Regions from separate parts of the Devosia sp. MC1541 genome, predicted to be linked through region 1. Evidence: predicted binding sites of a transcription regulator. Region 1 holds the regulator's gene; each other region holds the start of a gene.
What was found. Region 1 encodes LexA, which represses DNA repair genes until DNA is damaged. Its sites were predicted from a motif close to TGTTCNNNNTGTGTTCNG; they were not measured.

Region 1 (7,330 bases):
CTGCGGTGGTGAATGAGCTGATGAAACAAAAGCTTATCCACGAGAACGCCCCAACCGTGAACGGCAAATCGATTGGCGAAAACTGCCGAAATCGTCCGATTGAAGACGACAAGGTCATCCGTCATTTCGACAATCCGATGAAGGCGGAAGCGGGCTTCCTCGTGTTGCGCGGGAACCTCTTCGACAACGCCATTATGAAGACTTCGGTGATCAGCCCCGAGTTCCGCGAGCGCTATCTCTCGGATCCGCAGCATCCGGGCATGTTTGAGGGCAAGGCGGTGGTGTTTGATGGTCCTGAAGACTATCACCACCGGATCGACGATCCCTCGCTCGCTATCGATGAACACACGCTGCTGTTCATGCGCGGTGCGGGGCCAATCGGCTATCCAGGCGCTGCGGAAGTCGTGAACATGCGTCCGCCTAGCTATCTGATTAAGAAGGGCATTTCGTCCCTTGCTTGTATCGGTGATGGTCGTCAGTCGGGCACGTCGGGTTCGCCTTCGATCCTCAACGCGTCGCCTGAAGCGGCGGCTGGTGGCAACCTCGCGATCCTGCGGACGGGCGACCGGGTGCGGATCGACCTCAATAAGGGGGAAGCTGACATCCTCATCTCGGACGAGGAAATCGCTGCTCGCCGTTTGGATCTGAATGCAGAGGGCGGATATAAATTCCCCAAGCATCAGACCCCTTGGCAGGAAATCCAACGCGGCCTGGTCGGCCAATTGGGCGACGGCGCCATTCTGCGTGGTGCCGACAAGTACCAGCGCATTGCCCAGACCGAAGGTCTGCCACGCGACAATCACTAAGCGCGATATGCGTGAGAAAGGGCCCGCGAAAGCGGGCCTTTTTATGCGTCCAGCCAGCGTGGCCGCGATTGGCCTATCTGTGGCTTTTGGCTGGCACTTATGGGCGTCAGCTTTGGCGCGGACATGGCCTTTTAGGGCGCGAAGGGGCGCGTTCTTTAGAGCGGGGATATATGAAAATGGAGGCGGCGCTCGGGCTTAGCCGTGAGCGCAATGCTCGGCTTTGCGCGTGTACTGGCTCAGCGCCTGTGATGTCGAAGGTCGGCGAGCGGGCGTTGGAAGAATATACGCCACTCCGGGGCGCGGGGAGTATCGTGGAGGCGTGTTACAAGAACCAACGCTGCGCAGAACAAAGGGGCAGAGTTTTTCAACTTGCCCCTCCGCCAATTCAGTACTTCCGCATCAGGCCGACCAGACGGCCTTGAACCCGGACCCGATCGGGCGGGAAGATACGGGTTTCATAGGCCGGGTTTGCCGCTTCCAGAGCGACCGTATCGCCCTTGCGGCGCAGACGCTTCAGGGTTGCTTCCTCATCGTCGACAAGGGCCACGATGATTTCGCCGTTTGAAGCCGTATCCTGCTTTTTGATGAGGACCGTGTCGCCATCAAAAATGCCTGCGTCGATCATCGAATCCCCGCGCACTTCCAATGCGTAGTGTTCGCCTGAGCCGAGCATTTCTGGCGGTACAGCGATGGTGTGCGAGTGGGTCTGGATTGCCTCAATGGGCGTGCCTGCTGCAATGCGGCCCATAACCGGAATGGAGATGGGGCGCGCATAATCGTCAGCGGCGGATGGAAGTGCACGCGCTGGGGGCGCGGCGACCTTGCCGAGAGTGCCTTCAATGACGCTGGGCTCGAACTTTGCCTTGCGGCCGCCCAAGGTCGGGTTCATCGAATCCGGTAGCTTCACCACTTCGAGCGCACGGGCGCGATTGGGAAGGCGGCGGATAAAGCCGCGCTCTTCGAGGGCAGTGATGAGACGATGAATGCCGGATTTGGACGCCAGATCAAGCGCATCCTTCATCTCGTCGAATGACGGAGGAATACCGCTCTCCTTCATCCGCTCATGGATGAACATCAGCAATTCGTGTTGTTTTTTCGTCAGCATCGGCCCCAGACCCAGAATCGGAACATAGACGGAACGACTATATGTGTTCCTCAAATGTTCTGCAAGTGTTGCCATGTTCCTGTCAGAACTGCCAAACGGCTGTAATATGCGCATGCATAGATGTGTGATTTTGGCCGATCCAAGCCCGAGCCCCAAACATGCGTAAACGCGTCACAGGCACAGTGCGGCGTTGAGGAGCAAATGCGACTCGTCAGCAAGACGGAACAGATTTAAAAAACCTTAATTTTCAACTTGCCAACCAAGCGTGTTCGCTCGCTAGATAGGCAGGAGAGATTTTTGTTCGTTTTTTGCACACTCATTGGGGGTTAAAATGACCGCTCTAACGAAATTCGGTCGACGCGCCTTTCTTTCGGCGGCCGCACTCGGCGTCGCAGCTCTGTCGCTGACCGGGTCGGTATTGGCGCAGGATGTGACCAAGATTGCAGCTGTGTGGACCGTTCCGGTTGAGCAGCAGTGGGCATCGCGCCTCCATCTCGCGCTGATCGCAGCGCAGGAACGCGGCGAGATCGAATATGTGTATTCGGAAAACGTGTCGAACACCGACTATGAACGCGTCATGCGCGAATATTCGGAGCAGGGCGCTAAGCTGGTGATCGGTGAAGCCTTCGGCGTTGAACAGCCAGCGCGTGCCGTTGCGGAAGAATACCCAGAAGTGATGTACCTGATGGGGTCCTCGCTCCAGCCAGTTGAGCCAAACTTCGCCACCTTCGACAACTTCATCCAAGAACCAAGCTATTTGACCGGCATGGTTGCGGGCATGAAGACCGAAACCAATAAGATCGGCATGATCGGTGGTTACGCTATTCCAGAAGTGAACCGTCTGATGAATGCCTTCATGCAGGGCGCACTCTCGGTCAACCCAGAGGTGAAGTTCTCGGTGAGCTTCATCAACTCCTGGTACGATCCTCCGAAGGCCAAGGAATCGGCATTCGCTATGATCGATGCGGGCGCTGACATTCTTTACGCAGAGCGTTTTGGCGTGTCTGACGCTGCCAAGGAACGCGGCGTTCTGGCCATCGGCAACGTGATCGACACCGCAGCGGATTACCCAGGCACCATTCTGGCGTCGGCGCTGTGGCACGGCGAGCCAATGATCAACAAAGCAATTGCCGACATTAAGGCTGGCAGTTTCACCGCTTCGGATTACGGCATTTATGCCTTCCTCGAGCACGGTGGTTCGAGCGCAGTTTATGATGAAGCGCTTGCTGGTGCGGAAGCAGTAGCTGCCGCTAAGGCCAAGGAAGCTGAAATCCTTGCTGGTACTTTCAAGGTCGACATCAACGACGCTGAACCAAGCTCCAGCATGTAATCCTTTTTCTGGCCGGGTGTGGGTTTTCCCACGCCCGGCCTATTCTATTTTTTGGGGGCGGCAATGACCGACCAACAGGGGGATGTGGTGCTCTCACTTGAGGGTATCACCAAGCGCTTTGGCAAACTCACCGCGAATGACGGGATTAATCTCAGTCTCAAGCGGGGCGAAATCCTAGCCCTTCTGGGGGAAAATGGCGCCGGCAAGACGACATTGATGAACATTCTCTTCGGGCACTATGTGCAGGATGAGGGTGTGGTTCGTGTTGCGAGCGAGGCTGGCCTTCAAATTTTGCCTGCCGGTTCGCCTGGCGCGGCGTTGAAAGCCGGTATTGGCATGGTCCACCAGCATTTTACGCTGGCGGAAAACCTCGGCGGGCTCGACAATATTCGTCTTGGCACCGAGGGCATGTTTGCGCTTGGCGGCAAATCTACGGCGCGCAAGAAGGTGGAAGCCATTATTGCGGAGAGTGGGCTTGATGTGGACCTCGACCGTCCTGTCGCCAGCCTCACCGTAGGCGAAAAGCAGCGCGTTGAAATCTTGAAGGCGCTCTATCGCAATGTCCGCGTGCTTATTCTGGATGAACCCACCGCGGTTCTGACCCCACAAGAGTCCGAAGGGCTCTTCACCGTTCTGCGCCGCTTGGCTGCGAATGGGCTGGGCGTTATTTTTATCTCTCACAAGCTGGGAGAAGTGCTCTCCGTATCGAGCCGTATTCTGGTTCTGCGGGGCGGCCGCAAGGCGGGTGAGCTCGTCACTGCAAATTCTGATCGGCGCGATATTGCCGATTTGATGGTGGGCAAGGCTGTGGCTGAAGTGAAGCGCACGCCCGCAACGCCGCGCGAGCCGCTGATGAGCTTTGCCAATGTGTCGCTCAAGCAGGGCTCGACCCGTCAATCGCTGCGCAATGTCAGCTTTGAACTCAAGGCTGGCGAAATCATCGGTCTGGCCGGTGTGTCGGGCAATGGCCAATCGGGCATTGCGGCACTGATCTCGGGGCTTGCTGTTCCGGATGCTGGCGAAGTGCGTCTTTACGGCGAAGCGCTGACCAAGGCGGACCCGCGTGCGCTGGTTCAGGCTGGTGTGGCGCGTATGCCGGAAGACCGCCAGCATGACGGCGTTGTTGGCACGATGAGTGTTGCCGACAATATTGCCATTGAGGAAGTGCGCAGCGCGCCGTACTCGCGCTATGGCCTGCTCAATCGTAAAGCCATGCAGGAGCACGCGACGGAAGCGATTGCGGCCTATGACGTGCGTTGCCCGGGGCCGGACGCCGAAGCGCGGCTGCTCTCTGGCGGCAATGTGCAGAAGCTGATTTTGGCGCGCGTTTTGGAGCGTTTGCCGCGCGTTATTCTGGCGAACCAGCCCACACGCGGCCTCGACGTTGGCGCGCAATCGGAAGTCCATCGCCGCATTATTGCAGCGCGTGACCGTGGCGCCGCCGTGATGGTGATTTCGGAAGACCTGGACGAATTGTTCGCGCTGGCGGATCGCTTCCTTGTGGTTCACGCCGGGGAGGTCAGCGACGCTGGCCCTAGCGAAAAGCTCGACCGCGGTACGATTGGTTTGTTGATGGCAGGGCAGGCAGCATGAGTTTGCGTCTTGAAAACCGCGCTGACGCTTCTGTCGCGCTCAAACTGCTGGTTTCGCTTGGCTCCGGCATTGCCGCGCTCTTGCTGGTGGCTATTCCTGTTCTGGCTGCGGGGCAAAACCCGATTACGGCCTATGGCCTGATGGTGCAGGGCGCGTTTGGCTCGATGTTCGCGTTTTCCGAAACGCTGAACCGGGCGACGCCGCTTATCCTGACCGGGCTCGCCTGCGCAGTCGCGTTCCGGGCGAAGCTTTGGAATATCGGCGCGGAAGGCCAGCTCTATATAGGCGCGCTCGCGGCGGTGCTCGTTGGGAGCGGCTTGCTGCAGATGCCGCCAGCGTTGATGATCCCAACGGTGATGATCGCGGGCTTTATCTGCGGCGGCATGATGATGGTGGTGCCAACCATGCTCAAGCAGCGCTTTGGCGCTGATGAGGTGGTAATTACGCTACTGCTGAACTTCGTCGTTATTCTCTTTGTGCAGATGCTGATCGAAGGGCCGTTGAAAGACCCTCTGGCGATGGGCTGGCCGCAATCCATCCCGCTCGACGCGGAAGCAAAATTCTCCAAGCTCATTCCCCGTCTGCGGATGCACTGGGGGCTGATCGTCGGTATTGGCGCGGCCATTGTTCTTTGGATTCTCGTGCGCAAGACCGTGCTCGGCTTCGAGATCAAGGCCGTGGGCGAGAACCGCGATGCGGCTAAGTTCGCAGGCATCCCGGTCAATGCGACCATGCTGAAAGTGGCGCTAATTTCGGGTGGTCTCGCCGGTCTTGCCGGTGTGTCCGAGGTTGCAGGCGTAAAGGGCTATCTCTCGGCTGATCTCTCGCCGGGCTTTGGCTATTCGGGGATTGTCGTGGCCATGCTTGCGGGGCTTTCGCCGATTGGCACCGTGTTTGCGGCGCTGTTCGTGGCCTCGGTCTTTGTGGGTGCGGACTCGATGAGCCGTGCGACCGGCATTTCGAACTATCTCGCTGACCTCGTTGTGGCGCTGTCGCTGCTCTGTGTGCTGGTCGGTACATTCTTCCTGCGCTTCCGCGTTCGCTTTGAACGCAAAGCCAAGTCTGGTGCGGAGGCGTAAGAATGGACGTCGTATTCGAAATCATCGGTTCGGCCAATTTCTGGGCTGCAGCAATCCGTATCGCCACGCCGCTGATCTTTGGCGTCTTGGGCGCGCTGATCTGTGAGCGGGCAGGGGTGCTCAATCTCGGGATTGAGGGCATTTTCGTTGCTGGCGCCATGGCCGGTTGGCTCGCCGTGTTCCTCGGAGCAGGGCTGTGGGGCGGCGTTATCGTTGCCATGCTGGTTGGTGCGATCTTCGGCCTGCTGCATGCTGGGCTGACCGTTGTGCTCGGCCTATCGCAGCACGTGTCGGGCATTGGCATTACGCTTTTGGCGACCAGCCTATCCTACTTCACCTATCGCACGGCGCTGCCGAATGTGACCTCGCCACCGCGTATTACCCCGTTCCAGCCGCTTGATATTCCGGTGCTTTCGGACCTGCCATTCATCGGCCCGGCGCTGTTCCAGCAGACTTCTCTGACCATGCTGGCGATTGCCTTCGTGATCCTTGTGGCCTTCGTGCTCTATCGCACCCCGCTTGGGCTGGCGATCCGCGCTGTGGGCGACAACCCGGCTTCGGTTGAAGCGCAGGGGCTTTCGGTGCAAGCGCTGCGCATTGGTGCGGTTGTTGCTGGCTCGGCGCTGATGGCGCTGGGTGGGGCGTTCCTCACCATGTCGGCCTTCGACGCCTTCTTCTTTGGCATGGTCAACGGCCGTGGCTGGATCTGTATCGCGCTCGTGGTGTTCGCCTCCTGGCAGCCGGGCAAGGCTTTGCTCGGGGCGCTGCTGTTCGGTGCTTTCGACGCCTTCCAAATCCGTCTGCAGGCCGAAATCGGCCAAGTTGTTCCCGGGCAGGTGTTCCTGATGCTGCCCTATTTGCTGTCCATCGTAGCCTTGGTTCTGGTTGCGCGACGTGCGGACTATCCGCGCGCGCTGTTGCAGCCATGGTTCAAAGGCCAGCGTCACTAATTTCCTGCGAGTACCCTTATGTTCGATCTCAAGATTATCAATGCCAACCTTCCTGATGGCCGCACGGGCGTGGACATTGGCGTGAAGGACGGCCGCATCACTGCCATTGAGAAGAACCTCGGTGGTGAAGCGGGCGAAATTATCGACGCCGGCAATCAGCTGGTGGCGCCGCCATTCGTCGACGTTCACTTCCATATGGATGCGACGCTATCGCTCGGCCTGCCGCGCATGAACGAAAGCGGGCTGCTGCTCGACGGGATCAAGATCTGGGGCGAGCTTAAGCCGCTTCTTACGCAGGAAGCCGTTATTGAGCGCGCGCTGGCCTATTGCGATCTTGCGGTTTCGCAGGGTCTGCTGGCGATCCGTACGCACGTTGATATTTGCGATGATCGCCTCTTGGGCGTGGAAGCGCTGTTGGAAGTGAAGCGCCTTGTCGCGCCCTATATTGATCTGCAGCTCGTCGCCTT
Region 2 (7,330 bases), on a different contig from region 1:
GGAATCGCTGGTCACATCGGGGCCGACAGGCGCGCCTTTGAGACGCCAATCGGGGATCAGCGCGTCGAGGCCGATCGGGTCCATGACGGCTCCGGAAATAATGTGTCCACCGATTTCGGCAGCTTTTTCCACGACGGTCACGGCAATGTCAGGGAAACGCTGTTTGAGGCGAATTGCAGCGGCAAGCCCGGAAGGACCGGCCCCGACAATCAGCACATCTGTGGACAGTATCTCTCTATTGCCGGCTTCAGCCATGTGGATTCTACCTTTGGGGCCCGCGCGCGACTGTTCGCACCCGTTGGGGTGTGACATAACAGGGGCAATGTCTCAAGATCAGCAACTCAACAACGACGAATTGCTCTCGGTTCTCGAATGGTATCGAGCAGCCGGGGTCGACCTCGCCGTGGGTGAGGACGCAATTGATCGGTTTGCGCAGAAGACACAACAGGCTGCCGCGCCGCGCGCTGCTGTACAGTCTGTGCAACAGGCGTCCCAGCCTGCAGCCCCGCCGCCGCTGGCGGGACCAATCGGTGGCGACCCGGGTGAAGCCCAAAGATTGGCCTCAGAGGCCCCAACTTTAGAGGCGCTTAAGGCAACCCTCGAAAGCTATGACGGGTGTGGCCTCAAATTTCGCGCCACACAATTGGTGTTCGGCGAGGGCAATCCTGAGGCCAAGATCGTTATTATCGGCGATCCTCCGGGGGCAGATGAAGACCGTGAAGGGCGACCATTTGCGGGGCGAACTGCGGATTTGCTGACGCGGATGCTCGCCTCCATCGGGCTCGATTGGGACAGCGTTTATGCGCTCAACACCATTCCGTGGCGTCCGCCCGGTAATCGCGCGCCGACGCCCGAAGAGCTTTCTTTGTGCCTGCCCTTCCTGCACCGCCATGTTGAGCTGATCGGGCCGCGCCTCGTGATGACGATGGGCCAGATGGCGACGCAGACTGTGTTCCAGTCCACCAGCAGCATCATCAAGATGCGCGGCAAGTGGCAGGATGTGAGCATTGGCAGCCATAGTGTGCCAGCGATTGCTACGCTGCCGCCCGGCTATCTGTTGCGCAACCCGGCTGCCAAGCAGCAGGCTTGGCGCGACCTCCTAAGTTTCAGATCAAGAATGGCAGAATTGTCTCTGCCTTAAGTCTGTGTTCGTACTTGCTCAAAGATAATCCCCGGACTGTTCGCGGTGTGTCGCGTTACGGTCATATTGGACTGGTTGAAGACCAGAATAATTTAGCGGGTACGTTTTGCGGCATGGCTTCCGTCATTAAAATTTACGCCCTGTTCCTCGGCTCAGCACTCCTGATGTTCGGCGGCGGCCTGCAGGGGCTTTTGCTTTCCGTCCGTGGCGCAGAAGAAGGCTTCTCACTGTTTTCGCTCGGTCTGATCGGCACGGGCTGGTCGATAGGCTTTGTGGCTGGCTCTATCTTCGTGCCCTTTGTGGTGCGCAAGGTCGGGCATATTCGCGCCTTTTCGGTGATGGCGGCGATCGGCACTATCACGATCCTTCTCAATCTCTTGATGATCAACGATGTCAGCTGGATCGTGTTGCGCGCGCTCTCTGGCTTCTGTTTTGCCGGCGCGGCAATGATCGTCGAGAGCTGGCTCAATGAAGTGGCTGACAATCGCAGCCGCGGCACCATCTTCTCGATCTACACCACCATCAATATGACCGCCTCGACCATGGGCCAGTTGGCCATGTCGGTCACGGGCACTGCGGGCTATATCCCCTTCATTATCGGCGCGATCAGCTTTATCTGCGCGGTTTTGCCAACTGCCATGACGTCGAGCCCACAGCCGCGTCCTCTGACCTCGGCCAAGCTCGACCTGCCCCTGTTGATCAAGACATCGCCCGTGGCGGCTGTTGCCGCGCTCTGCTGTGGCATGGCCAATGGTGCGTTCGGCACGCTCGCGCCGGTCTACGGCTTTGAGCAGGGAATGGACGCCAGCGGTATTGCGCTGCTGTTTGCCATTGCCGCTATTGCTGGCGCTATCGGACAGATCCCCTTTGGGCGCTTGTCCGATAAGATCGACCGCCGCAAGGTTATGGCAGGCTTGGGTTTTGGCGCAGCGGCCGTGGGGCTTCTGGTTGTCCTCTTTAACCCTGGGCCCGGCTTCCTGATGTTCGCGCTATTTGGCCTTTATGGGCTGGCGGCGAACCCGCTCTACCCGATCTCTGTGGCCCATGCGAACGACTTTGCCGTCGATGGGCAATTCGCCAAGGTGGCGGGTGGGATGTTGCTGATCCACGGGATCGGCCTTGCCATCGGCCCGACGGCTGCGTCGATCCTGATGGGGCAAATTGCGCCGATGGCGCTGTTTATGGTGACGGCAACGTTCCACGCGCTGGTCGCCGCCTTTGCACTGCTGCGTATGCGCGCCCGCAAATCGAAAGATGCGTCGGAACGCGCGCCATTCAAACCAATGGGGACTGAGACGCCAGAAACGGTGAATCTTGATCCGCGCAGTGACATCGAAGCGTCGCAGGATTTTTCTGTTGCGAGCGAAGAAGCTGTGCCAGAGGAACTGCGGAACACGAATGGAGACGGCTATGTTCAAGGCAGCAAGGTTTGACGATCGGGCGTTTCGTCCCCTTTCGATAGCGGTCGTGGCGGTTTCCGATACACGTACTCTGGAAACTGACACTGGCGGCGCGCTGTTAAAGTCACTGCTCGAAGCGGATGGCCACATCTGCTTTGAGCGCGTGGTAGTGCGCGACGACATTCAAAAGATCCGCGCCGTGGTGCAGGGCTTTGTCGCCAACCCCGATGTTGACGTGGTGCTGACCACCGGCGGCACCGGGTTTTCGGGGCGCGATGTGACCCCAGAGGCCATCGAGCCTTTGTTCGATAAGCGCATGGAGGGGTTCTCCGTGCTCTTCCACCAATATTCGGCAACGACGGTGGGCACGAGCTCGATCCAATCGCGGGCGACTGCGGGGTTGATTGGCGAGACCTTTGTGTTCTGCCTACCGGGTTCGCGCGGCGCCTGCCGCGATGCGTGGGAGGGTATTCTCACTCACCAGCTCGATTACCGGCACAAGCCGTGCAACTTCGTCGAGCTGATGCCCCGGCTCTCGGAACGATAACAGCATAAAAAAACGGCGCCTGAGGGCGCCGTTTCTTTTTCATTAGTGGCCAGCGAAACCTTCGCCCGGACCTTCGCCTTCCGGCTTTTTGACAAACCAAGCGGCAATCAGCATCAGCACGGTGGCAATGCCACCGCAGATGAAGCTGGCTCGAACGCCTGCTGCCATAGCTTCTACCGGGGCAATGCCCTCAGCCATTTGCGCGGCAGAGGTCAGGCTCATCAGCGCCACGAAGAGCGCAATACCCGCGGCACCAGCAACCTGCTGCACCGAGCTCAGGGTCGCACTGGCGTGCGAGTAGAGCGGCTTAGGAACGGAACCCATGGCGGCGGTGAACATTGGGGTGAAGACGAACGCCAGACCGATGCTCATGATGATGTGGGCGGCGACAACCAGCCAGACCGGGGTATCGGTACCGACAAAGCTGAAGAACCACATGACAGCGGAAACGGCGAAGACGCCCGGCACCATCAGCGGACGCGGACCGTATTGGTCATAGAGGCGACCAACGAGCGGCGCGAGAACGCCCATGATCAGACCACCGGGCAGCATCAGCATGCCGGTCTGCAGCGTATCAAGACCGAGAACCTGCTGGGTGTAGAGCGGCAGCATGATCGAGGACCCGAGCAGCGCCACCATCGCCAAAGAGGCGGTGACCAGCGAGACAGAGTAATTGCCGTGGGTCAGAACGCGCAGATCAAGCAGAGCCTTGTCGGACTTCTGCAGCTGGATCTGGCGCCAGACGAAAATGGCCATAGCGACAACGCCGACGACCACAGGAACCCAAGCCGGCATCGACGCGCCCTGCTCGGCGGCGTGTTCAACACTGCCGCCATGACCGCCGCCGCCTAAGCTCGAGAGACCGAAGACCAGACCACCGAAACCGAGCGCCGACAGGATCACCGAGATGACGTCGAGCGGGGTCTTGCGCGGTTCGGAAACGTTCTGAACCTTGAGGTAGCCGACGACCAGCGTAACAATCGCAATCGGCAGGGTGAAGTAGAACATATAGCGCCACGCGAAGTGGGCGAGGATGAAACCACCAATGGTCGGGCCAATGGCAGGCGCCACCGACATAACGATGGAGATATTGCCCATCACCTTGCCACGACCATTTGCAGGAACCAGCGACATAACGGTGGTCATCAGCAGCGGCATCATGATCGCGGTGCCAACGGCCTGCACGACACGACCGACAATCAGCAACTCAATGCCTGGCGCAATCGCACAAATCAAAGTGCCGACCGAGAAAATCGAGATCGACGCCGTGAAAATCGGACGCGTGTGGAAGCGCTGGAGCAAATAGCCGGTGATCGGGATCACGATGGCCATAGTCAGCAAAAATGCTGTCGTCAGCCACTGGGCAGAACCAGCCGTGATGTTGAGATCAATCATGAGCTGCGGAATGGCAACGCTCATGATGGTCTCGTTCAAGAACATGACAAAGGCCGACACCAGCAAAAGGGCTATGACCAGATTATTGCGCGCCGCATCTTCCGGCTGGTGTGGCGCAGCCTTAACGGCTCCGTCCATCGTCGCTTGCGACATCGTATTACCTCAAAAAATAAGCGCAAACAGAACCGACGACGGGAGGCCGCTCTGGTTCAGTTGCGATGCAGTGTCTAATTTCGGTGTCAGGTCATGTCAGTAGGATGACACTAGGGCATCCAACGCGCCTTGGGCGTCTTGGAGAACTGCGAGTGAGCAAGACAGAGCCAAGTTCTCTATGCCCCTTGCCTCCCTTCGTAAAGTCTTGAAGTGCATGGCAGCCTTGACCATATGACGCACAAAGGCACCTCGCGGAACTTATTTGTTCTTGTTACGTTCTCCTAATTAACCTAATGAGAAGATGTCGGCTGAAGAGCGCGATTCTTCCGTCGGGTTTGAGCTGGAGACACCAGATGGCGCTTTATCAGGCCCCCTCTTTCGAAGCATTGGAACGTCTTAGCCGCAGCAGGGATGCAGACCTGACGCGCCGCGAACTGGTCAACCCGGATCGTATTCGCGGGCGCGGTGCGCAGTCCAATGCCAGTGGCCGATTTGAAGCGTTCCAGCGCGAAAGTTTTGACGATGGTTGGGACAATGTAGAGCCCATGCCGGTGTTCGAAACGGTGGAACACACCGAACGCGCCAAATCGATCATTACCAGCAACGACAGTCCCGATATCGCCTTTGAGCGGTCCATCAATGCTTATCGCGGTTGCGAGCATGGATGCTCTTATTGCTTTGCGCGGCCAAGCCACGCCTATCTCGGGCATTCGGCCGGGATTGATTTTGAGCGCGATATTTATGTGAAGACCAATGCGGTTGAGACGCTCAAGGCCGAGTTCGCCGCCAAGAATTATCGTCCAAAGCCAATTGCCATGGGCACCAATACCGACCCCTACCAGCCAGCCGAGCGCAAGCACCAGCTGACCCGTGGGATTTTGGAGGTGATGCTGGAGACCAAGCATCCGGTGATGATCACCACAAAATCGGCCCTTATTCTGCGCGATCTCGATCTACTGGAGAAATTGGCAAAGCTTGGACTGGCCAAAGTTGCGATTTCGGTGACGTCGATGGATCACAAGCTGAGCCGCAAGATGGAGCCGCGCGCCTCATCGCCTGCCCGTCGGCTTGAGGCCATAAAGGGGTTGAGTGAGGCCGGGATACCGACCGCAATTTTTGCGTCGCCCATGATCCCGGCGATCAATGATATGGAATTGGAGCGCATTCTCGATGCGGGCAAGGCGCAAGGAGCGATCAGCGCGCAGATGATCTTGCTGCGCCTGCCCGGCGAGGTGCGCGATGTGTTCCGCGAATGGCTGTTGCGCCACTTCCCTGACCGCGTACGGCATGTGCTTTCGCTGGTGCGCGATACGCGCGCGGGGAAAGATTATGACTCGCGCTTTGGTACGCGCATGACCGGCGAAGGCCCCTATGCCACGCTGCTGAGCCAGCGCTTTGAAAAGGCCCGGGAGCGCTATGGGCTCGACGCCAAGCTGCCACCACTGCGCAATGATCTTTTCGTGGCGCCCAAGCTCGAAACCAATCAGCTGAGCCTTTTCTAAGCGGCTAGCACTTTTGATTTGATCAGATCGAGCACGGCGGGATTGGTGTAGTCAGGCGTGGCAAGGGTCGCGCCTGCTTTGCGCAGTTCGCTTTCGGAAATGCCGGTGGCGAGGCCAATTGTGGTAATGCCTGCACCTGTGGCCGAGGCTATGCCGGTGCGAGAGTCCTCGAATGCGACGCTGTTGGCCGCCACCGCGTTGAGGTGGCTAAGGCCTGTCAGGTAAGGCAGTGGGTGCGGCTTACCCTGCGCCAGATCATCGGCTGAGATGATGTGAGAAAAATACGACCGCGCTTTGATGCCATCGATGATGAGGTCGGCATTGGCCATTGGGGCATTGGTGACAGCGGCCATGGGAATGGCGTGACTGCGTGCCCATTCGAGCAGATCCATTAAGCCCGCAAGCGGCTCTATCGAGGTCGCGACCAATTCGCGGAACAGTGCTTCCTTGCCGTCGAGAATTTGCTTACGGCGATCTAGGCTTTCGCCGGGAATGAAATGGGCAGCGATGGCTTCATTGGCGAAGCCTTGAATATGTTTGGCGTAGATCTCGTGGTCGATGACATGCCCATAAGGGCCAAACACCTGATTGAAAGCCGCGAGATGGATCGGATCGCTCTCCATCAAAGTGCCATCAATATCAAACAGTAAGCCAGCGCCGAGATTAAGGGTCATATCCAAGCCTTCAATTGCGGGGCTCGGTTAGCACATGGCAACAGAGGCGTCACCTCTGGACTTAGTATTGGGCGACCTTGCGCGCGTGCGTAGACATAAAGTCCAGCGAAGCCAGAACGCCTTGTGTCGAAAGGCGCGTTTCGACCGGTCGTATTTGACCCACGACCGGCACCGAGAGGATGAGAGCGTTGCGCTCCTTCATGTGCTCCAAAACCGTCGCAGAGAGCGCTGCATCGGAGATAAAGAATTGATTGATGGTGTTGTCTCGGATTTCCAACGAGTTGCCCATCTTCAGTGCAATCGGCGGAAGGTTGGTGAACTTGAGCTGTATGGGTCGCGACTGGTCATAGCTCAGCTTGTCGGCAGCGACTGTGATGGCGATATCGGTTGCGCCATCTAAGCGGTTGAGCACCATTGTCAGCTTATATACGGGCAGGTTTGCCGAATTCATCTCTTGGCTGGCTGTGCTGGCAAAGCACGAGTAGCCGTACCAAGAGTTCGCTTCTTCATCGATGAAA
Region 3 (7,330 bases), on a different contig from region 1:
AGCTATGCTTTCACGCGCCGAGCGCTCAACGATGGCTTCGTGCCGCCAGCGGACGCTATTCGTATCGAAGAGCTGATCAATTATTTTCCTTATGATTATCCCGCGCCGGAGGCAGATGGTGCGCCGTTCTCCTCAGAGGTCAAAATCTTCCCGACGCCGTGGAACAATAAGACCCAGATCATGCAGATCGGCATCAAGGGTAGCGAGGTGGTGCGTGAAGAAATCAGCAGCAATCTGGTGTTTCTGATCGATACGTCTGGATCAATGGAATATGCCGACAAGCTCCCGCTGCTCAAACGCGCCTTCGCGCTTCTGCTGGATCAGCTGTCGGATGACGATACGGTCTCCATCGTCACTTATGCAGGCTCTGCTGGCGTGGCGCTCGAGCCAACGAGCGCGAACAATAAAGCCAAGATTATGGACGCACTTGATCAGCTCTACGCCGGCGGCAGTACGGCTGGGGCGGAAGGGATTGAGCTCGCCTATAAGCTGGCCGAGCAAGCCAAGATTGCGGGGGGCACCAATCGGGTGATCCTCGCCACCGACGGTGATTTCAACGTAGGTATTGATGACACGCGCGCCCTTGAGAAATTCATTGCGATCAAGCGCGACAGTGGCATTAGCCTCTCTGTTTTGGGCTTTGGGCGGGGCAATCTTGATGATGCGACCATGCAGGCGCTAGCCCAAAATGGGAACGGCAATGCCAGCTATATTTCGAGCTTTGCTGAAGCTCGAAAAGTGTTGGTTGAGGCGGTGGGCGGAACGCTCCACACCATAGCCAAGGACGTCAAAGTTCAGGTCGAATTCAATCCGGCAGTCATCGCTGAGTATCGTCTGATTGGTTACGAGACCCGCGCATTGAACCGCGAGGATTTCAATAATGATGCGGTGGATGCGGGCGAGGTTGGTGCTGGGACGACCGTGACTGCGCTTTATGAAATTACCCCGGTGGGGTCGGGTGGGGAGCACGTTGACCCGCTGCGCTATGGGCAGACCTCGCCAACTGGGACGGCTGAGGAAATCGCCTTTTTGAAAATGCGCTATAAGGCGCCTGAGGGTGCGGTTTCCGAGCTAATTGAAGTGCCGATTACGCCCGAGGTGGTTTATGGCGACATTGCCGACGCTGGCGTTGATGCGCAGTTTGCCGCCGCTGTTGCCGCCTTTGGTCAGAAGCTGCGAGGCTCTTCTTATGGAAAAACTATGAGTTGGGACGAGATCAAAACCCTCGCACAAGCTGGGCGAGGCAATGACGAGGGCGGGTATCGTGCTGAGTTTATCCGCCTTATCGGCGACGCGGCAGCGCTACAGCCAGACCGCGCGGTAAAATAATATAAGGGGCCGGACAAACCGGCCCCTTGTTTTTGGTTATGCTGGCAGAAGCCTAGACGGAGGAGAGCGGACTGTGCGGGGATTTGATTTTTCGACGTGGCAGGGAGTGCTCACAAGTCTGATTGGCATCGCTCTGTTTGCTCTGGTTGGTATTGGCATTCGACTGGTGATGATGACGACCATTCAGCAGCGCCAGCAGCGAATGAACCGCCAAATCAATGAGCGGCTTAAGACGCTGATCGCTGCCTATAAGGTTTTGGGTGGTTCCTTTACCGGGCGCCTTTCGGTTGATCCGCGCCATTTGCGTGACATCCGTGCAGCGGAAAAAGCCGCTGCCGAAAGTGGGGAGGTCGAAAGCTCGCCGCGTACAATGAGCGATGAAATGTTCGAAAGGGTGCGCCAGGTGCGCGATGCGGTGGAGGCCGCACTGTCGGACATTATTCTTTTGGGCACTGATGAACAGGTGCGGCTTGCCGAGAAGGCGGCGCGAGAGTTGGTGGCTGGCAATCAAATCCATACCCATGACCTTGTGGTGTCGCTGCGCAATTATATTCGCGATGCGCTTGACCTGGATCCCATTCCCAAAGACCTCGAAATTCCAATGCAAGGACCCACACGTCCTGCCGCTGGCGGTGCTCGTGGCGGGCGTGGCGCGGGTTCAGGAGGTGGACGTGAAGGAGGCGGTGGCGGTGGCCAAGGGGGAGGGGGCGCCGGTGGCACTGGCGGCGGGATGGGAATGGGACTTGGCATGGGAGGGCGCGCGGCAGACGACGGGCTCCCTCCCTCCCGACCATAAGACAAAAAAGCAAAGGCCGGAGTTTCCTCCGGCCTTTAGTTTTTATTCGAGCGGCTTGAGGCCCGCCTCGATTTGAGCGCGGTGCGGCTCCAGGAATGGTGGTAGCGCTAGGCTTTCGCCCAGAGTTTCCATTGGTTCGTCGGCAGCAAAGCCGGGAACGTCTGTCGCGAGTTCGAACAGGATACCGTTCGGCTCACGGAAGTAGAGCGAGGTGAAGTAGAAGCGTTCCACTTCGCCCGAGGAGCGAATGCCGAAGCTGTTGATCCGGTCGATCCAGGCGCGCAGATCATCCTGATCCTTGGTGCGGAAGGCGACGTGGTGCACCCCACCAGCGCCCGGGCGAGCCCGTGGCAGATCTGGATTGACCGAGACATGCACTTCAGCGCCCGGACCGCCGGGACCCATTTCGTAGACAAAGACCTCGCCCTTGCTGTCGCGGGCCGGATAGTTGCGCACCTGACGCATGTTCATGACGCGGGTCAGCATAGCATCGGTTGGAGCCAGCTCCGGCACAGACAGCGTAATCGGGCCAAGACCGATAATCTGCTTGTCGGCAGGGACTGGCGACTTCGCCCAAGGAACAACCTTGTTCTTGTCGTCGACGAGGAGACGGAAGCGCTGGCCTTCGAAATCCTCAAAATCCATCGAGACATGACCGAAGCGTTCTTTGATGCCGCTGGTCGCAACATTCTGATCAGCCAAATGCTCCTTCCACCATTGCAAGGTCGCTTCGCTATCAACACGCAGGCCGGTGCGGCCGACGGTGTGATTGCCGCGCTGTTCACGCATGGTGGGGAAGTCGAAGAAGGTCAGGTCTGCGCCGGGCGAGGCAACGCCGTCACCGTAAAACAGGTGATAGGCCGAGGTGTCGTCCTGATTGACCGTCTTCTTGATCAGACGCATGCCCAAGGTCTTCGTGTAGAATTTCAGGTTGCGCGGTGCATCTGCCGTCACTGCAGTCAGATGGTGAATGCCGCCAAGTTCCAGGGACATTTTGTATTCTCCTAGCGCGGCGCCAGTGCGCCGTTGTTCGAGACTGAATGTATGTCAGGATTAGGGGTTCAGAAACTGCGTAATAGGCAACGGATTGGTGTCGATTGATGAACAGTCCGACGCAGGAGAAACAGAAAAGCCCCGACCGATGCCGGGGCTTTGTGATTGGGGAATATGAGACAGATCAGTTCGCCTGTGGGGTCATGAACGTCTCAATGAGGTATTTCCAGCCGCCAGAGTAGCGTGCGTATTCCTGAGCGCATTTGTTGGAACGGCTGAACGGTACAAGATTGAGATCATCAGTTTTCTCAATCCATTCGTTTTCACGACCGACGATGAATTCGGGGTGGTCATGGTAGAAACTATTGAGCATCGCAGCGCCCGAGACGACGACGTCGGCATAGGTTTCCGGGGCAGCACCCATGAGCAGGCACATGATGTCGATGCTGCGCTTGGCGCCGAATGTATGGGTATCGGCCCAATATCTAGGGTTCACTTCCACCCCTATCGGAAGCCAGCTTTCAAAGAAGTAGGCACCCAGTAGAGCGAGGCGTGAGGAGCGCTCCTGCAGGGGTTGCCCGGGTTCATCTGCCGCGAGCAACAGGAAGGTGGCGAACTGGTCGACGGCATCTTCTTCGCGGCCCGTGACGGGTAGTTCGAACAAATCGACCATGCCGTGGCCGATCTCGTGGAGCATTACGAATGCCGTTGAGCCGAGAAGAACTTCGACCTGGTCGGCCCACTTAGAGGCGTTCCGATAGGCGTCCTCTTTCTCCTGAAAGCTCTGGTTGAACCCGGTTAAGAGCTCGTAGCACATATTTATTTCTTTTAGGGCCGGGCTCCAGTACGCGTTGGATTCCCCGCAGTTCTTAAATCGGACCGGCACGTCCTGCGGTAGGGCAATCTGATCGGCAAGCGAGTCCAGCAAGCCAATGAACGCTGGCTCATTCTGTAGCGTCGTGCGCACGAGCGCTTCTTCACGTGTTGTCGTTGCCTCGAAGGACACGACGAACCGATGCTGACCCAGTTGTTGACCCGCCGCTGCGCCAGGCTCGAGAGCATCAAGCTCGACTTTTTCGATCACGGTTGGCGTTTCAAGATCACCTGCTGTGCCGGTGTCCTGAGCCAATACGGCCGTTACGCCGAGGGAGAGAACCGCTGTGGCGAGAGCGAGAGATGTGATTTTCATGTGTGTCTCCTCGTTCCCGCTCAGTTCGACTTCGGGGTCATGAAAGTTTCAATCAAATAGTCCCAGCTCGCCTCATATTTGGCGTAGGCCATTGGGCACTGCTGAGCGCGCATCCACGGGATGAGATTGAAATCGTCCGTCCGGTTGAGCGCTTCAATCAGTGCAGGAGATGTGAAGGCGTCCGGGTTCTGCTCGGCGTAGTCGGCGATCATGGAGAAGCCGGGGATTACTGGTAGGGCATAAGCGTCGGGATCGGAGCCAAATACCAAGCAGAGCATATCCATGCCGCGTTGCTTCGCTAGGCTGTGCTCATCGCCCCAGTAGTGGCGCGGCGCACGTTCCATCGGCAGTTCAGTTCTCATCATGCCATATGAGGCGAGGAGGGCTAGACGCGACGGACGCTCCGCTAAAGCCTGATCCTCCTCATCGGAATTGGTCAGTATAAAGATTGCGAACTGATCGACGACGTCTTCTTCGCGGCCCGTGATAGGCAGGTCGAAGAGTGTCACCATGCCATGTCCGATTTCGTGCAGAAGCACGAAAAGCGTTGAGCCGATGGTGACTTGGCGGTGGTCCGCCCATGGGAAGATTGGTGCGAACTTGTTGTCCAGCATCGAATAATCATCGAAAAACTGGGCCGCGAGTTCGTAGCACATGGTTACGGTATGGTCGTCGCGGCTCCAGTATGCATTGGCGTTGCCGCACTCCTGGAAAATCACGGGTACATTCTCAGGAAGGGCGATCTGGTCGGAAAGCTCATCGAGAACGTCGGAAAAAACGCCAGACCGTTGCAGCATGTTTTTGATCAGAGCGAATTCGTTGTTCTGTGTCGGAGCGAACTCTACCGTGAACCTATACTCGCCCAGTTCGTCACCAACGGCAGCTCCCGGGAGCAAATCGGCTGGCACACCGGCTTCCAAAACCATGAAATCTTGATTGGTTTGGCTTGGCTCGGCTTGCGCAAAAGCCGGATTTAGCGCCAAAGCCATGAGCCCCGCCGCTCCAAAACACGCAAATTTCATACTTACTCTCCCGCCCGCAATTTGTGCTCGTTCAGAGACTTACGCTGATCGGCTAGGGCGCGGTCAAGGAGGTTGAGTGAATAATACTTACTGATTTCTGCCGGTATGCAGCGGTTTAGTATCGAGCGGGCGCTTGGCTTAGCTTCGCATGATCTTGTTGAGTGCTTTGCCCTTGGCCAATTCATCGACCAATTTGTCCATGAAGCGGATGTTCTGGACTGTCTCATTGTCGATGTCTTGAACGCGGATACCGCAGATCACGCCCGTTATGAGTGACTTAGCAGGATTGAGTTTTGGCGCTCGGGCAAAGAAAGCTTCAAGCGTGCGTTCATCTGCTATCGCCTCGGCCAGGCTCTGCGCATTGTGGCCGGTGAGCCAGAACAAGACCTGGTCGAGTTCCTCTTTCGAGCGTCCTTTACGCTCAATTTTTTGCAGATAGAGCACATAGATTTTGCCGAATGTGTAATTGAATAGGCGTGTGTGATCGCTATCCATGTTCTGGCTCGTCCCAGTTAAGAGTATGGTGTTTCACAAAACTTGCGAGACATTATTGGCTATGATGAAATCCCTGCGGAGGATTTCATGACGAAGAATATTTCTATTGTGGCTCTCGCGCTTATCGCGATTGTTTTCTGTTTTCCGGTATCTGACAGCTTTGCGCAAGAAGGAACGCGTTGCAACATTAAGGGCAACGTCAGCACTCGTGGCGAGAAGATCTACCACGTTCCCGGGCAGCGTTATTACGCCGAGACCCGCATTAGCGCGTCGCATGGAGAGCGCTGGTTTTGTTCCGAACAAGAAGCTCGGGCCGCAGGCTGGCGTCGATCGAAGGTGTGAAGGCGGCTATAGTTCGTGACATCGGCCGGCTGACCATTCCATTCGCGCCGGTAATGTCGTTGAATTGTGGTTCTGACTTCGGTTGATTGATCCTGCGTCTTTTTGTGGGTCGACATTCTAACAGGCTGTGAAGGGGAGGGGATAAGTCCACTTCACATTCCTGCAATCCTATTTTCATCCCGCCGCTTGTCGCGCTACAAGGGTGAGAACAAAGGATGAACAATGGCTCCGCTGACTCTCAACCGAAAGCTCGCTATTCTCGCCGATGCAGCCAAGTATGACGCGTCTTGCGCGTCGAGCGGCACGGAGAAACGCAATAGTTCGGACGGCAAGGGGATTGGCTCGACCGAGGGGAGCGGCATTTGCCATTCCTACGCACCCGATGGCCGCTGCATTAGCCTGCTCAAGCTGCTCCTGACCAATTTCTGCATCTATGATTGTGCTTATTGCATCAATCGTTCGTCCTCCAATGTTCAGCGCGCGCGGTTCTCTGTCGAAGAGGTGGTCAACCTCACGCTCGATTTTTATCGTCGCAACTATATTGAAGGCCTTTTTCTATCATCGGGGATAATTAAATCGCCGGACCATACGATGGAGGAGATGGTGCGCGTGGCCAAAGCGCTGCGCGAAGTGCACCATTTCAAGGGCTATATCCATCTTAAGGTTATCCCAAATGCCGCGCCGGAACTGCTGATTGAGGCCGGGCGGTGGGCCGATCGTCTCTCGACCAATATTGAGCTGCCGACCGACGTGGCGCTGGAAACCTTGGCACCGGAAAAGCGACCTTCGGAAATCCGTACGGCCATGGCCAATCTGCGGGGCAAATTGGACGAGACCAAGCCCGATAAAAAGCAGCTGTTGAGCAAGGCCAAGAAGCAAAAATTCGCGCCTGCCGGGCAGTCCACGCAGATGATTGTGGGCGCAGACGGGGCCAATGACAGCGCAATCCTTACCCGCGCGGCGGGGCTTTATTCGGGCTATCGGCTCAAACGAGTTTATTACTCTGCATTTTCGCCCATTCCCGACGCATCGTCGCGCCTGCCGCTGAAGGCACCGCCGCTGATGCGGGAACATCGGCTCTACCAGGCCGATTGGCTTATTCGGTTTTATGGATTTGATGTTCCTGAAATTGTTTCGGGTGGGGATGATCAGGGGCTGCTTGAT
Region 4 (7,330 bases), on a different contig from region 1:
CGATCGACTACCTGCGCGCCGAGCCCGAATTGCCGGAAGAGTTCTATCAGCTCTACGTAGTTGATGCGGGCTATAAGGTGCTTGGCGTTTTGCCGCTCGATCGGTTCTTGCGGACGCAGCGTGCGGCCAAGGTCGATACGATCATGAACACGCAGCTGACGCTCATAAAAGCGGAAGACGACCAAGAAGAAGCCGCGCGCATTTTCGAACGCTATGACTATGTCGAGGTTGGCGTGGTCGATAATGGCGACCGTCTTGTGGGCGTGTTGACCATCGACGACATTGTCGACGTTATTCAGGAAGAAGCCGAAGAAGACATTCGCCTGATGGCAGGCGTGGGCGACGAAGACGTTTCTGACACCACGGTCGACACGGTGAAGAGCCGTACGCCATGGCTGGTGGTGAACCTGTTCACGGCGCTGTTCGTATCGTTGGTCATTGGGCTCTTCGACGCCACCATCGAGCAAATGGTGGCGCTCGCCGCGTTGATGCCGATTGTTGCTTCTATGGGCGGGAACGCCGGGGCGCAGACGATGACTGTTACGGTGCGTGCGCTGGCCATGCGTGAGCTGGATGGTGGACGATTGCGCCGGCTTATTCGCCGCGAAATGGTGGTGGGCGTCGCCAATGGGGTGCTCTTCGCCATTCTAATCGGGCTTGTGACCTGGTTCCGCTATAGCAATCCAGAACTGGGTGTGGTGATCGCCTTGGCCATGGTGATCAACATGATCGTTGCCGGTACATTCGGTGTGCTCATTCCATTAACGCTGGATCGTTTGAAAGCGGATCCGGCGATTGCATCGGCAGTTTTCGTGACGACGATTACCGATGTGGTTGGCTTCTTTGCATTTTTGGGAATTGCCGGGCTGTGGTTCGGACTATTCTAACAAACAGTCATGCGAACGCATCCGCGTGACTGTTGCAGAATGGTCGCTTGCATCCCGTCTCTATTGTCATTAGCGTTTCATTTACCATCTGCCGCGCGGTGGCGGCTTGGTGTGGACGACTGACAAGGAGCGATCTCATGCGCAGTCAACCGAAGCCTAATCTGTGGATGACCATGAGTTGGGCACTGGTGTGCCTTGTGTCCATGGCACTGGTTTTTTCGATTGTAGCTGGCGTTGCTTAAACGCCGGGACTAGTCTCTCCCAAGAGTTCAGGAAGGGCGCCTGGCCACCGGGCGCCCTGCTTTTTTGGTTGAGGAGACTGCGGTGAAGCTATTGATCGGGAATCGCAATTATTCGACGTGGTCTTTGCGTCCTTGGCTCGTACTCAAGCATTTTGACATCGCTTTCGAGGATGAAGTTCTACAACTTTCTGGCCCGAATTTCCGTGATGTCCTAGCGCAACATTCGCCCACCGGGCGTGTGCCGCTGCTGATCGATGGGGAGCTGCTGATCCCGGAATCAATCGCCATCATCGAGTATCTTGCCGAGACATTTCCGGAGCATGCAATCTGGCCGCGTGATCGGGCGGAGCGCGCATTGGCCCGTGCCGCAGCAGCCGAAATGCATGGTGGGTTCTCGGCATTGCGCAATCACGCCCCGATGAACCTAAGGGCTTCGCACCCAGGTAGGGTGGATGCGGATGTGGTGCGTACCGATTTGTCGCGCCTCGAAGCGCTGTGGGGGAATTTTCTGCAGAAATCGGGCGGGCCCTATCTCTTTGGCGCATTCTCGGCGGCTGATGCGATGTTTGCCCCTGTCGCGACGCGCATTCGCACCTATGAATTGCCAGTGACGGATTTGGCTGGTCTCTATGTCGAGGCGATTTATGCGCTGCCCGCCTTTCAGGCTTGGCGCAATTTGGCGTTACAGGAACCCTGGATCGTTGACGACGATGAGATCGACGTTATTCAGGGGCGTGTCGCTCCGGGAAATTTGGCATGATTCATATGGTTAAACTCTGCGTTGGGATTTCCAGCGTGGAGGAACTCGAAAGCTACCGCTATGAGCGCGCTCATTGGTGGGGCGCTGATTATGGCGAGGACGTGCACGTTCACCGGACGCGTATGACGCCCAAACGCGGCGACGAGATGGAAGGCAAGGCGTCGATCTATTGGGTCATCGCAGGGTCTATCGGTTGCCGTCAGAAGATCCTGCGGTTTGGCTCGCACACCAGTGAAGAGGGGATCAACTATTGCGATTTGATCCTTGATCCAGAGATTGTCCGGACCGTGCCCTATCCCAAGCGTCCTTTCCAAGGCTGGCGCTATCTTCGGCCAGAGGATGCTCCGCCTGATCTGGGCGTCGGGGCGAATGACGATAGCGATAACTCGATGGAGATCGCCGCTGAATTGGCACGGATGGGGCTGATCTGACGGGGCGCTGAACCCCACCCTCGATCCGTCCCCCGGGGGCGCAGGGGCGATGGGTCTGCACCACAGGGTGAGCGCAGGCTTTCGCTTTGCGGGGCTGGCTGTGCTCAGTTTGTGATGGGGAAGTGTATATAAAACAGGGGCCTAGTGGCCCCTGTTGAGAGTTTGAATCTATTCGGCTGCGCGGGTCGCATATTGAGGACGTCGTTCGATGACCTCCTTGAGGTACTTGCCCGTATAGGATCGCTTATTCGCCGCAACGGTTTCTGGCGTGCCTGCGGCGACGACTTCACCACCACCATCGCCGCCCTCAGGGCCTAGATCGATCACCCAATCGGCGGTCTTGATGACTTCCAAATTGTGTTCAATGACGACAACGGTATTGCCGCCATCGACCAGTTCCTGAAGCACTTCTAAGAGCTTGGCGACGTCGTGGAAGTGAAGGCCCGTGGTTGGCTCGTCGAGCATGTAGAGCGTGCGGCCAGTGGCGCGTTTCGACAGTTCCTTCGACAGTTTCACGCGTTGCGCTTCGCCGCCCGAGAGGGTCGTTGCCGGTTGGCCAACCTTGACGTAGCCGAGGCCGACGCGCTGGAGGGTGGCGAACTTGTCGCGAATGACGGGGACGGCCGCGAAAAACTCGACGGCTTCTTCGATGGTCATGTCGAGAACGTCGGAGATCGACTTGCCCTTGAACTGGACTTCCAGCGTTTCGCGATTGTAGCGCTTGCCCTTGCAAACGTCGCAGGTGACGTAAACGTCGGGCAGGAAGTGCATCTCGATCTTGAGAACGCCGTCGCCTTCGCATTTCTCGCAACGGCCGCCCTTAACGTTGAAGCTGAAGCGGCCCGGGCCGTAGCCACGTGCCTTGGCTTCGGGTAGGCCCGCGAACCACTCGCGCAGCGGCGTGAACGCGCCGGTGTAAGTGGCGGGGTTGGAGCGCGGCGTGCGGCCAATCGGGGATTGGTCGATGTCGATGACCTTGTCGAGATACTCGAGACCAGTGAGGCTTTGGTGCGGGGCGGGGACCACGCGTGCACCATTCAGGCGACGCGCAATCGCACTGTACATGGTGTCGATCATCAGCGTCGACTTGCCGCCACCGGAAACCCCGGTGATGGCGACGAACATTCCCAAAGGAATGTCGACATCGACATTCTTGAGATTGTTGCCTGTGGCACCCCTAAGCGAGAGCGATTTGCCCGTTTTACCTTCGCGGCGTTCGGCAGGGATAGCGATCCCCATGCGGCCGGAGAGGTATTTGCCGGTTAGAGAATCCGGGTGGTCTAGAATGTCCTGCGGCGTGCCTTCGGCAACAATATTGCCGCCGTTGACGCCAGCGCCGGGGCCAATGTCGAGAACATAATCGGCGGTCAGGATCGCGTCCTCGTCGTGTTCAACGACGATGACGGTATTGCCGAGATCGCGGAGGCGTTGCAGGGTTTCGAGAAGGCGGGCGTTGTCGCGCTGGTGCAAGCCGATAGATGGCTCGTCCAGAACATAGAGCACGCCGGTCAGGCCCGAGCCAATCTGGCTGGCAAGACGAATACGCTGGCTTTCGCCGCCCGACAATGTGCCGGAATTGCGGGACATGGAGAGATAGTCGAGGCCCACATCGATCAGGAAATTGATGCGTTCGCGGATTTCCTTGAGGATGCGCTCGCCAATCTGCTTTTGGGTCGGGCTCAGCTTGTCGGTGAGGTCATTGAACCACTCAGCGGCATTGCGGATCGACTTCTCCGTCACCTGACCAATGTGTAGACCATCGATCTTGACTGCCAAGGATTCTGGCTTGAGGCGATAACCGCCGCAGGACAGGCATGGCTTGGCCGACATGTATTTTTCGATTTCCTCGCGCGTGCCAGCGCTTTCGGTTTCCTTGTAGCGACGCTGCAAATTGCCGATGACGCCCTCAAACGCTTTTGACGTTTTGTATTGGCGCAGGCCATCGTCATAGACGAAGTCGATAGCAGTGCGGCCGGTGCCGAAGAGAACGGCGTGCTGAACTTCGAACGGCAGGTCTTTCCACGGCGTGGTCATGGCCGCGCCGTAGTGGGACGCAACGGCCGCGAGGGTCTGCTGGTAATAGGGCGCGCTGGTCTTGGCCCAAGGTAGAATGGCCCCGTCCTTAAGCGAAAGCTCGGTATCGGGGACGATCTGATCGCCATCGATGCCTTGCTCGGTGCCGATGCCGTCACAAACTGGGCAAGCGCCGAAGGGATTGTTGAAGGAGAACAGGCGCGGCTCGATCTCGGCGATGGTGAAGCCGGAAACAGGGCAGGCGAATTTCTCGGAGAAGGTCAGGCGACGCGGATTGCCCTTGTCGTCCTTCTCATCGGCGAATTCGGCAAAGGCAATGCCTTCTGCAAGACCAAGCGCCGTTTCAAAACTTTCGGCGAGGCGGCCGGAGATATCGGGTGAAACAACAAGCCGATCAACCACGACTTCAATGTCATGCTTGAACTTTTTATCGAGGGCCGGAGCGTCTTCGATCTCGTGGTATTCGCCATCGATTTTGACGCGCTGGAAGCCGCGGCGCATCAGCTCGGCGAGTTCCTTCTTGAACTCCCCCTTGCGGCCACGAGCGATCGGCGCGAGCAGATAAAGGCGTGTACCTTCCGGGAGCTCAAGCAGGCGATCCACCATCTGGGTGACGGTTTGGCTTTCAATCGGCAGGCCGGTCGCTGGTGAATAGGGAATGCCAACGCGGGCGTAGAGAAGGCGCAGATAGTCGTAGATTTCGGTGACAGTACCCACCGTCGAGCGCGGATTGCGCGAGGTGGTCTTTTGCTCAATCGAAATCGCGGGAGACAGGCCTTCGATGTGTTCCACATCGGGTTTCTGCATCATCTCGAGGAACTGGCGGGCGTAAGCGGAGAGGGACTCCACATAGCGGCGCTGGCCCTCAGCATAGATGGTATCGAAGGCGAGAGAGGATTTTCCCGAGCCGGAAAGGCCGGTCATCACAATGAGGCTGTCGCGCGGGAGCTTGACGTCAATGCCCTTGAGATTGTGTTCGCGCGCCCCGCGGACGATGATTTCGCGGTTTTGGCTCGGCGGGTTCTTCATCTGGTCGTCCATGCTTCAAATGGCGCAGCGGCTGCTGCACCATGGGAGTTATACGGATTTGGCGAAAGCCATCACATAGGCTCGCGTTGGGTTGCGCGCAAGAAATGCTAACGCGATCGTCAACGCAAAGGTTTTCGAGTCCGGTTCAAATGTTTTGTGAACGTAAAGGGAACATTTTATTTGAGCAAGCCCCGAATACTGCGCGACTTCGGAAGTCTGCTTGCATCAAGCCTGCTGACAGACCGTGTCAGCAGGGGCTTGACCGGCGGGCTTTGGTGTGGAACATTTTGAGAACATTAGTCAGTTGTTAAGAACCTGAAATGCGCGCCTGCACCGCGAGGCGGACTGGTTTAAGGTGGCTGACTTAGGTGAGTGTCCCGCACCGGGGATGGCCTCACCTCCTTGGAGCGTCCCGTAACGGTGCAGACCGGGACTGAATTCGGAAGGATTTGCCATGGCTGGCAGTGTGAACAAGGTTATTCTCGTGGGCAATCTGGGCAATGAGCCCGAAGTCCGCAACCTGCCGAATGGCGGTAAAGTTGTGAACCTTTCTATCGCGACTTCTGAACGCTGGAAGGACCGCAACAGCGGTGAACAGCGCGAGAAGACTGAATGGCATCGCGTGGTGATCTTCTCGGAAGGTCTGGCTCGTGTTGCTGAGCAGTATCTGCGCAAGGGTTCGAAGGTTTACATCGAAGGTCAGTTGCAGACCCGCAAGTGGCAGGACCAGTCCGGTCAGGACAAGTATTCTACTGAGATCGTGCTGCAGAACTTCAACTCGTCCATGGTGCTGCTAGATGGCCGTGGCGAGGGTGAAGGCGGCGGTGGCGGCGGCGGTTTCCGTGGTCAGCAGGAAGACGGTGGTTTCCGTGGCGTCAGCAACCAGGGCGGTGGCGGCGGCGGTGGCTACGGCAACCAAGGTGGCGCATCGCGTCGTCCTTCTTCCAATGCGCCAGTGTTTGAGCCAGGCGGCATGGATGATGATATCCCGTTCTGATGTCGCTTTAGCAGGCATAGAATTTTTGAAGGGCTGCTCGCGAGAGCGGCCCTTTTGCGTTTGCGACTGGCCAGAAGATGAGATTTGGGTTGGTGCGAGGGGGGATGCGCGTTAGAGTTTTGCAATATTGATGCAAAGCATAGGTTTGGTAGAGCGCTTTACACTCGGCAAACGTGGGAATTTTCTTGGAGGAAGAAATGGTACAACGACGTTCAGTTTTGTTTGGCATGGCACTGCTGCCTTTGGGTGCGGCCACGAGTGGAGGGTTGGTTATGGCGCAGGAGGCAAGCGCAGACACAATTCCAACCAGCGGGGGCGATCTGCTCATTCACCCAGTAAACCACGCCAGCCTCGTGTTGGAGTGGGGTGGCAAAGCGATCTATGTCGACCCTGTTGGCGGGGCTGAGCTCTATGCAGACTTGCCGCCAGCCGATGCTATCGTGATCACACATGGTCACCAGGACCACTTCCATCTGCAAACGCTCATGGCCATCGCTGGGGATGCCAAGCTGATTACCAATCAGGAAGTGTTCGACCTTTTGCCTCCAGCACTGAAAGCCAATGCAACTGCTCTGGCCAATGGAGCAGAGGGGAGCCTGCTCGATATTCCGGTGCGTGCTATTGCGGCGCACAACATCACGGCAGACAGGATGAATTACCATCCGGTGGGCGTTGGCAATGGCTACGTATTGAGCTTTGGCGATGTGACTGTCTATGTGGCCGGCGATACAGAGCCCACTGACGACATGCTGGCGCTAACGAATATCACCGTGGCCTTCGTGCCAATGAACCTGCCGTATACGATGACGCCTGACCAAGCGCTTGAAGCGATCAATACATTCAAGCCCAAGATTGTTTATCCCTATCACTTTGGGAAAAGTGACCTCAGTCCACTGGAAACAGGGTTGGGTGAAGGGATCGAGCTGCGCATGCGCAACTGGTACGCGTGA

Region 2: a site for LexA is predicted at 4,900-4,917, ahead of HKD40_RS11440 (PA0069 family radical SAM protein). Genes of this name have one in related genera too.
Region 3: a site for LexA is predicted at 6,371-6,388, ahead of HKD40_RS08845 (putative DNA modification/repair radical SAM protein). Genes of this name have one in related genera too.
Region 4: a site for LexA is predicted at 5,662-5,679, ahead of uvrA (excinuclease ABC subunit UvrA). Genes of this name have one in related genera too.

What each region holds. Positions count from the first base shown of each region.
Region 1 is NZ_JABBDZ010000001.1:308,641-315,970, reverse strand. Features, by position in the region: gene HKD40_RS01460 (IlvD/Edd family dehydratase) at 1-806, shown strand, start outside; gene lexA (transcriptional repressor LexA) at 1,192-1,911, opposite strand; gene HKD40_RS01450 (BMP family protein) at 2,243-3,241, shown strand; gene HKD40_RS01445 (ABC transporter ATP-binding protein) at 3,305-4,834, shown strand; gene HKD40_RS01440 (ABC transporter permease) at 4,831-5,913, shown strand; gene HKD40_RS01435 (ABC transporter permease) at 5,916-6,863, shown strand; gene HKD40_RS01430 (amidohydrolase family protein) at 6,882-7,330, shown strand, end outside.
Region 2 is NZ_JABBDZ010000009.1:113,394-120,723, reverse strand. Features, by position in the region: gene HKD40_RS11465 (electron transfer flavoprotein-ubiquinone oxidoreductase) at 1-255, opposite strand, end outside; gene HKD40_RS11460 (uracil-DNA glycosylase) at 323-1,141, shown strand; gene HKD40_RS11455 (MFS transporter) at 1,189-2,574, shown strand; gene moaB (molybdenum cofactor biosynthesis protein B) at 2,552-3,088, shown strand; gene HKD40_RS11445 (MDR family MFS transporter) at 3,131-4,636, opposite strand; gene HKD40_RS11440 (PA0069 family radical SAM protein) at 4,990-6,138, shown strand; gene HKD40_RS11435 (HAD-IA family hydrolase) at 6,135-6,812, opposite strand; gene HKD40_RS11430 (hypothetical protein) at 6,874-7,330, opposite strand, start outside.
Region 3 is NZ_JABBDZ010000006.1:108,423-115,752, forward strand. Features, by position in the region: gene HKD40_RS08810 (VWA domain-containing protein) at 1-1,329, shown strand, start outside; gene HKD40_RS08815 (hypothetical protein) at 1,403-2,125, shown strand; gene HKD40_RS08820 (ring-cleaving dioxygenase) at 2,168-3,118, opposite strand; gene HKD40_RS08825 (DUF4344 domain-containing metallopeptidase) at 3,303-4,307, opposite strand; gene HKD40_RS08830 (DUF4344 domain-containing metallopeptidase) at 4,328-5,329, opposite strand; gene HKD40_RS08835 (DUF2200 domain-containing protein) at 5,468-5,824, opposite strand; gene HKD40_RS17865 (hypothetical protein) at 5,912-6,166, shown strand; gene HKD40_RS08845 (putative DNA modification/repair radical SAM protein) at 6,389-7,330, shown strand, end outside.
Region 4 is NZ_JABBDZ010000004.1:22,740-30,069, reverse strand. Features, by position in the region: gene mgtE (magnesium transporter) at 1-887, shown strand, start outside; gene HKD40_RS06105 (glutathione S-transferase family protein) at 1,212-1,889, shown strand; gene HKD40_RS06100 (DUF1489 domain-containing protein) at 1,886-2,320, shown strand; gene uvrA (excinuclease ABC subunit UvrA) at 2,489-5,383, opposite strand; gene ssb (single-stranded DNA-binding protein) at 5,838-6,380, shown strand; gene HKD40_RS06085 (MBL fold metallo-hydrolase) at 6,578-7,330, shown strand.